One region of the Paenibacillus sp. FSL H7-0756 genome, then DNA from elsewhere that is predicted to be linked to it. Evidence: predicted binding sites of a transcription regulator. Region 1 holds the regulator's gene; the other holds the start of a gene.
What was found. Region 1 encodes Rex, which represses fermentation and respiration genes when NADH is low (regulators of the CRP and FNR family bind a similar motif). Its sites were predicted from a motif close to TTGTGAAATATTTCACAA; they were not measured.
Positions count from the first base shown of each region.

Region 2: the regulator Rex is predicted to act here: its motif matches at 1,912-1,929, upstream of adhE (bifunctional acetaldehyde-CoA/alcohol dehydrogenase).

Region 1 covers NZ_JBBOVT010000001.1:3,586,456-3,590,688, forward strand. Annotated here, with positions in the region: gene dinG (ATP-dependent DNA helicase DinG) at 1-1,762, shown strand, start outside; gene NST04_RS15735 (redox-sensing transcriptional repressor Rex) at 1,901-2,551, shown strand; gene NST04_RS15740 (amidohydrolase) at 2,541-3,842, shown strand; gene NST04_RS15745 (cell wall elongation regulator TseB-like domain-containing protein) at 3,872-4,233, shown strand, end outside.
Region 2 covers NZ_JBBOVT010000001.1:3,347,195-3,351,427, forward strand. Annotated here, with positions in the region: gene NST04_RS14540 (ABC transporter substrate-binding protein) at 1-612, shown strand, start outside; gene NST04_RS14545 (S-layer homology domain-containing protein) at 1,206-1,589, shown strand; gene adhE (bifunctional acetaldehyde-CoA/alcohol dehydrogenase) at 2,005-4,233, shown strand, end outside.

The sequences.
Region 1 (4,233 bases):
TTTTACGAGTCCAAGGGAAGAAGCACTCACCGCTGCACAGATGCTTGTCTGGCTGACCCAGACGACGACCGGCGATGATGAGGAGCTTAACTTAAGCGGACGGGGCGGGGATTTCTGGGAGACTGTAGCCAGCGATACCGACTCCTGCCTGGGACGCGCCTGTCCCTGGTTCCGCAAATGCTATTACCACCGTGCTAAGCATGAAGCCGGGATCTCCGATGTGGTGGTCACCAATCACTCCAAGCTGTTCGCAGATGTCAAAGCCGGACATCAGCTTCTTCCGGCTTACGACCATCTTGTTATTGATGAAGCCCATCATTTGGAGGATATTGCCGGCAAGCATCTTGGCATGCAGATGAAATATTTCACATTTGCCCATACCCTCACCCGTCTCTACAAGGATAGCCGGAGCGGGCAGCTGCCTGCTCTCCGGCAGAGTCTGCAGTCTTCGGGCAGTGAGCAGGCTTCCGAATGGAGCGGCGTGATCGACCGGATCTATCCCGATCTGCTGACGGTGAAGGAATCCTGGGATGCGCTCAGCGACCGGCTCTTCAGCCTGCTGCCCGAGCGCAGCGATGCCGGGGCCGGTGAAGCAGGCCAGCTGGTGGCGCGCCTGCAGCCGGGCAAGAAGCCGAAGGATTGGGAGGAGTTGGCTGCCCTTGAGAATACACTGAACCTCAGTCTAAGCGACATCATCCGTAAGGGTGACAAAATGCTCAGTGAGATGCGGGACACGGACAGCCAATCCTCCTCGGACAGTCTTGTGACTGATATCGGCGGCTTATTCAAGGATCTGGCATCCATCAGAGAGCAAATCCGCTTCTTCATGAGCCTGAACGATGAGAATATCGTGTATTGGCTGGAGGGAAGCGGTAATTATAAAGGTAAGTCGCTGCAAATGTATGCCGTTCCTGTAGATGTCAGTACCCAGCTCAGGGAGCTGTTCTTCGACAAGAAGAAAAGTATTGTCCTGACCTCGGCCACCTTATCCGTGGATAAGTCCTTCCAGTTCATGATCGATAATCTGGGCCTTGGTGAAGCTGCGGAGCAGGGGCGTCTGATGACTGCGCTGCTTCCTTCGCCGTTCAAGTACCGTGAGCAGGCGCTCCTGGTCATTCCCCGCGACTTCCCGAGCGTCAAGGGAAGTATAGGGGATGCCCGGTTTGTGGACACGCTTGTACATTCCCTTGCCGAGACTGCTGTAACTACAAGGGGCCGGATGCTGGTGCTGTTCACCTCCTACAAGATGCTGCGGCAGGTGTATGACCCCCTGAAGGAAGCACTTGCCTCTCAGGATATCGCGGTGCTCGGACAGGGTGTGGAGGGCGGCAGCCGAAGCAAGCTGATCCGCCGCTTCCAGGACAGCCCCGCTTCGGTCCTGCTGGGTACCAGCAGTTTCTGGGAAGGGGTGGATATTCCGGGAGAAGCATTGACCTGCCTGGCGATTGTCAGACTGCCGTTCCAGCCGCCGAATCACCCGCTGGCAGAAGCGAAGTCGGAGCTGCTTCAGGCACAGAAGAAGAACCCGTTCATGAAGCTGTCCGTGCCGCAGGCTGTCATCCGCTTCAAGCAGGGCTTCGGGCGGCTGGTCCGCACGGCGCAGGACCGGGGCATCGTAATTGTGTATGATACCAGAGTCATTGAATCGTATTACGGAAAGTACTTCCTGTATTCACTCCCCGGTCCCAAGATGGAGCATATGCTCACTGAGCAGATGGTCCCGAGAATTGCCGAATGGCTGGATGACGGCGGGGTTTCCTAATTCATCTGCTATTGCTATTATTAATAAGTCATGATTCACCTGAAGAGCCGTTCCCGCCCTGTCCTGCCGGTCCGGCAGGCGGGGGGCACGGTTGCTATAATTGTACGGGTCTAACACAACTTTTAAGGAGGAGAATACATGAAATCGGATAAAATATCGGAGGCCGTCGTGCGCAGGCTCCCAGTGTACCTGCGTTTCCTGAACGATCTCCAAAAACGTGAAATCTCCACAGTCTCTTCTCAGGAGCTGGGCCAGAAGCTTGATCTGAATCCCGCCCAGATCCGTAAGGATTTGGCTTATTTCGGTGACTTCGGCCGGAAGGGCATCGGCTATGATGTATCCTATCTGATTGAGAAGATCCGCCATATCCTGAAGCTTGACCAGCAAATTAATGTTGCACTGGTTGGAGCCGGTAATCTCGGTCATGCCTTATCTAACTACAACGCTTACTTGAAGGATACGATGAAGATTACTGCGATCTTCGATGCTTACCCGCCAAAGGTGGGCCAGCAGATCAACTCGCTGGTTGTGCAGCCGATGGAGGAGCTAAGCAGCACCATCCGCTCGCAGGGCATCCGGATCGGGATTATTACCGTACCTGACAGCGAAGCCCAGAATGTAGCTGATATTCTTGTGGACTCCGGCATCGAGGCGATTCTGAACTTCGCACCGGTTATTCTCAAGACGCCTGCCAATATCCGGATTCATGCCGCAGATTTCACCACAGATCTGCAGAGCCTGGCCTATTATTTGCATGATGGAAAGGATGAAACTGAAGATGAGCAGTAAGATCACGATAATCAAGAACGGGCACTTTCTGGTTCCGGGCAGCGATAAGCCGGTTCTAAGCGGGTATATGACCCTTGAGAATGATCTGATTACTTACATAGGTGAAGCTGAGCCGGTAGTGGACGATGGCGCTCAGGTCGTAGACGGCAGCCGTCTGCTGTTTATGCCTGGTCTGGTCAACACCCATGGACATACTGCCATGTCACTGCTGCGCGGATACGGCGACGATATGGTGCTTCAGACGTGGCTGCAGGAAAAGATGTGGCCGATGGAAGAGAAATTCACTGGTGATGATGTATATTGGGGAACCTCATTGTCCGTACTGGAAATGCTGAAGGGCGGCACAACCACCTTCCTCGATATGTATGATCATATGGACCGGGTAGCGGAAGTGACGGAGCAATCCGGTATTCGGGCGGTGCTGATGCGCGGCGTGATTGGGCTGTGTCCGGCAGAGGTACAGCAAGCGAAGCTCGCTGAGGCCGTTGCTTTTGCCCGTAACTGGCATGGCAAGGCTGACGGCAGAATTACGACCATGCTCTCGCCGCATGCCCCGTATACCTGTCCTCCAGAGTTTTTCATGAAGTTTGTGCAGGCTGCGCATGATCTGGATCTGCCGATGCATACCCATATGTCCGAGACGCGCCATGAAGTGGAGCAGAACGTGGCCGACTACGGTCTTCGTCCGGTCGCGCATCTGGAGAAGCTCGGCATGTTCACCCGTCCTTCGCTCATTGCCCACGGCGTTCATCTGAACGATGAGGAGATTGGAATTCTGGCCCGCCATAACGTTGGTGTGTCGCATAACCCAGGCAGTAACCTGAAGCTGGCGAGCGGTGTTGCGCGTGTTCCTGAGCTGCTGCGAGCCGGGGTTAAGGTCTCTTTGGGTACAGACAGTGCAGCAAGCAACAACAATCTGGATATGTTTGAAGAGATGAGGCTGGCGGCTCTGATCCATAAGGGCGTAAGCGGTGATCCTACAGCCGTACCGGCTCCTGAGGCGCTTCTGATGGCCACGGAGTACGGGGCACAGTCTATTTTCCTGAGCGGGGTAGGACGGCTTGCAGCAGGGATGAAGGCCGACTTCATCGCACTTGATATTGACCAGCCGCATATGCTCCCGCATACCGATCTGCTCTCCCATGCCGTCTATTCGGCCAGCGCCAAGGATGTAGAGCATGTATGGGTGAACGGCCAGCAGGTTGTGAAGCATGGACAATGCCTGACACTTGATGAAGAAGCCATCCGCCGCAAAGCACAGGAGACGTTCGAGAGCCTGCTTAAACGGTAATTCAGGGGAACGGGAAAGGAAGCAGCGTGGTGAAGAAGAAGAGGAGAAAATGGATCTGGCTGGGGATTACCGTGGTGCTGCTCCTTCTGTTCGGACTAAGCCAGTTCTATGCCTACATTATGAAGGACCAGTGGAACGAGCGGAGTGAGGCCAAGGAGCTGGCCCGGGCGCGTGCCGGACTAACGGAGGTAACCAAGGCTCAGAAATCCGTCTGGAATGAGAATGAGATCTACTGGGTGCTAACCGGCAAAAACGAAGCCGGGACCGATCTGATGGTGTGGGTCCGTTTCACCTTGGAGGGCAAGCCTGCCGGTGGCGACAACGGCCTGTATGCTGAAGAGCTGAGCAAAGGCACCTCAGAGGAGAAAATGCGCGGAATCATAGCCGATCA
Region 2 (4,233 bases), 240 kb from region 1:
TGGGCGCTTGGCTGGGGGGATGCTGTGGGCGCCTTCCAGCAGGGCCGCACAGCGATGGTTATGGCTGGGTCTGACGGTGTCATCGAACAGGCGCTCAACCAGGGCGGGTTCAAGCCTGAGGATGTGCTGACCTATCCGATGCCAGCGGCAGAGAAGGGCGGCAAGCATACCGGCGTACTCGGCGGCGACTATCTGGTCATCAACCCGAATGCCAGCAAGGATGAACAGGAGATGGCCTTCCGTTATATTACCTTCGACTATTTCTCAGATAAAGGACTGGAAGCGCTCGACGCCATTATCAGCCAGCGTAAAACGGACGGCAAATATTATATCCCGCCGCTTCTGGATTACTATGCTGCCGATTCCGACTTCGGCAAGAAGACCAAGGCCGTCTATGACAAGTACGATATTGTATATCAGTATAGTCCCGAAATCATGGCGCTGCTGGACGGCAAGCCCGAAGCCCAGTACAACACTCAGGACTATTATGCAACGATGTCCAACGTGATCCAGGAGCTGTTCGCCAAGGAGGGCACAGACTCGAAGGCCCAGCTTGATGCAGCGGCCGCAACGGTTCAGCAGAAATTCTTCGATACGATTAAGGTGGAGTAGTTTAAGCCCCTCTAGAGTCGGGGCGAAGGATGAACGGGACGGGAGACAGCAGAGATGCTGTCTCCTTTTTTGAAAGCTCAGATTTATATGTTTTGGGGCCCCGCAAAGTACCTGAGTCAACACCTACGCTAAAGCTCCACTACCCTGGAAGTAACTTTACTTCCCCATTTCCATCTTCTGTGGTGCCGCGTCAGCGGCATGGATGGCTTTGTGGGGTTATTTTGTATAGTCTTGGGTACGTACGTAGTATTCAGTAGTTTTGCCTATCACAGCCATACATCATCGATGTTACAGCAATCCATGCGGACTGGGAGGCCGTTATTTCAGACGTTTGGGCTATTCTGCACGCTCGGCGGACTGAGGTGCTCTTAACTAACTTATTTGCTCTTGTGTTCGGCTCGTCCAGACCCAATAACGGCCGCTCAGTCCGCAATCAGCAGAATAGGTGTCTTTTTGGCAATATAAGAGACTCCCAGTCCCAATCACTCAAATTATTTATTTCATGCACCAAAAAACCGCGAAGCCGTGCTGCTGCACGGTTTTTTGGTGTTCGCAGTCTGATACTTTCAAGCTGTGATGAAGGGGGAATAGGAGTGAAAAAGCCCTCAGGAAGACAAGGAAAGAAGCACGCGCTCCATTTGCTATTAATCGTGAGTCTGATGGCGGGGTTGATCCCTCCGGGACTTTGGCAGGCGGGGCAGGCTTCTGCGGCAGCGGCTACAGAAGCAGGTGCGCCTACGGATATAGTTTCATCTACAGAAGCAGATGCAACTACTCCAGTGGTTAAAACTGCGGTTGTTAATGGGACAGCCTCTGCTGCGAGCGATATTAGCGGCCATTGGGTGGAGCCGCAAATGAGCGAATGGATAGGAGGCGGGTATATCAAAGGCTTCCAAGATGGAAGCTTCCGGCCTGATCAGGCTATCTCAGTGTTTTTCCGAATAGGATGCGTTACAGAGCATGATTCTGCTTGTTAATGGGAAGAATGGGCTACCCTCCTTTAAAAGGACGGCAAAGCCGGTTCCACTTGTTAGCTGAGATTTATATTTATATTCACCGTCAGAGTGAGTCTGTAGAAGAGCACCGGATGAACCGAAGGGACGGCTTGGCATTCTTGAGCAAAATTCCTGAAGCCCAACCGTCATTGCAAGGCAAGATGGGCCATCAACGCTGCAGACTACCGTATTGCGTTCGCAGAATAGACAAATATTAATTAAATAATACATATAATATGGAAAAAATACCGGTTAATGATCGAATGAAAGCGCTTTGAAAACAACTCAAAAAAAACTTTAAACTTTGTGAAAGATTTCACTATACAAGGTGAAAAGGATGTGCTAAGATAAATGTATAGAAAGAAACAACCTAAAAATTGACAGGAGGACGAGGGAGATGGCAGTTAAAAACGAAGTCGCCGCCCAAGTGAAACAAACCACCGCTGAAGAGTATATTCAGGTTTTGGTGGATAAAGCAAAGAAAGCCCACGAAGCGTTCATGGGCCTGGATCAAGAGCAGACAAACACAATCGTTCATGCAATGGCGCTGGCCGGACTCGACAAGCATATGTACCTGGCAAAACTGGCAGTTGAAGAAACAGGACGCGGAGTATACGAAGACAAAATTACGAAGAACATCTTCTCCACTGAATATATCTGGCACGGAATTAAGTACGACAAGACTGTAGGCGTTATTGAGGATAACGTTTATGACAGCTTCCAGAAGATTGCTGAACCAGTCGGAATCATTATGGGTATCACACCGGTAACCAACCCAACATCCACCACGATGTTTAAAGCTTTGATTTCCGCTAAGACACGTAACCCTATTATATTCGGTTTCCACCCATCAGCGCAAGAGTGCAGTGCGGCAGCAGCCAAAATTCTGCATGATGCAGGCGTAGCAGCCGGCGCACCTGAGAACTTCATCCAATGGATTGAGCTTCCTACGATGGACAAAACAAACGCACTGATGAACAATCCGGACGTTGCACTGATTCTGGCAACCGGCGGATCGGCAATGGTCAAGGCAGCTTACAGCTGCGGCAAGCCGGCACTCGGCGTAGGTCCTGGTAACGTGCCTGCCTTCATTGAGAAGAGTGCTGATATCGATCAGGCTGTAACAGACCTTATCCTGTCGAAGACTTTTGATAATGGTATGATCTGTGCTTCCGAGCAGGCAGTCATTATTGAAGAAGCCATCTTCGATCAAGTGAAGAAGAAAATGATTGCGAACGGCTGTTACTTTGTCAACAAAGAAGAAGCAGCTAAGCTGACCAGCGGCGCAATGAATGTAGAGAAATGTGCGGTTAACCCGGCTATCGTTGGCCAATCCGCAGTGAAGATCGCTGAAATGTGCGGCATTCAGGTTCCTGCCGGAACGAAGATCCTGGTAGCTGAGCTTGAAGGCGTAGGTACTAAATATCCATTGTCCGCTGAGAAGCTGAGCCCGGTTCTGGCTTGCTACAAAGTGAAGAATGCTGACCAGGGTATCGAACGCGCAGCTCAAGTCGTTGAATTTGGCGGCATGGGCCACAGCTCGGCTATCCATTCCAATAATGAAGAAGTCATCATGAAGTTCTCCAACCGTCTGCAGACCGGACGTATTCTCGTCAACTCGCCATCTACACACGGCGCAATCGGCGATATTTACAACACCAATATCCCTTCATTGACACTGGGCTGCGGATCTTATGGACGCAACTCGGTATCGCAGAACGTGACTGCCATCAATCTGATCAACGTGAAAAGGGTGAACCGTCGTACCGTGAATATGCAATGGTTTAAAGTACCTGACAAGATTTACTTCGAGAAGGGGTCCACTCAGTACCTGGCCAAAATGCCTGATATTACACGCGTAGCTATTATCACTGACCCTGTAATGGTGAAGCTGGGATATGTAGAAAGAGTTGAGCACTATCTGCGTCAACGCCAGACTCCTGTAGCGATCGAAGTATTCTCGGAAGTTGAACCTGATCCGTCGACTACTACAGTGGAAAAAGGTACAGCTATGATGAACAGATTCCAGCCGGACTGCATTATCGCACTCGGCGGCGGTTCCCCGATGGATGCTGCCAAGGGCATGTGGCTGTTCTACGAACATCCGGATGCAGACTTCAACGGTCTGAAGCAGAAGTTCATGGATATCCGTAAACGGGTATACAAATTCCCTAAGCTCGGCAACAAAGCGAAATTCGTTGCGATTCCTACAACTTCCGGTACAGGTTCCGAAGTAACCTCGTTCGCAGTTATCACAGATAAAACAACAGGGAACAATACTAAGTATCCGCTGGCTGACTATGAGCTGACTCCAGACGTAGCTATTATCGATCCTGAGTTTGTATACAGCTTGCCTAAAACGGCTGTCGCCGACACAGGTATGGACGTATTGACACATGCTATTGAAGCTTATGTATCTGTAATGGCCAGTGACTATTCCGATGGTCTGGCAATCAAAGCTATTCAGCTGGTATTCCAGTGGCTGGAGAAATCCGCACTGCAAGGTGACAAACTGGCCCGTGAGAAAATGCACAACGCATCGACACTTGCCGGTATGGCCTTTGCCAATGCATTCCTGGGGATTAACCACAGCTTGGCGCACAAATGGGGCGGACAGTATCACACC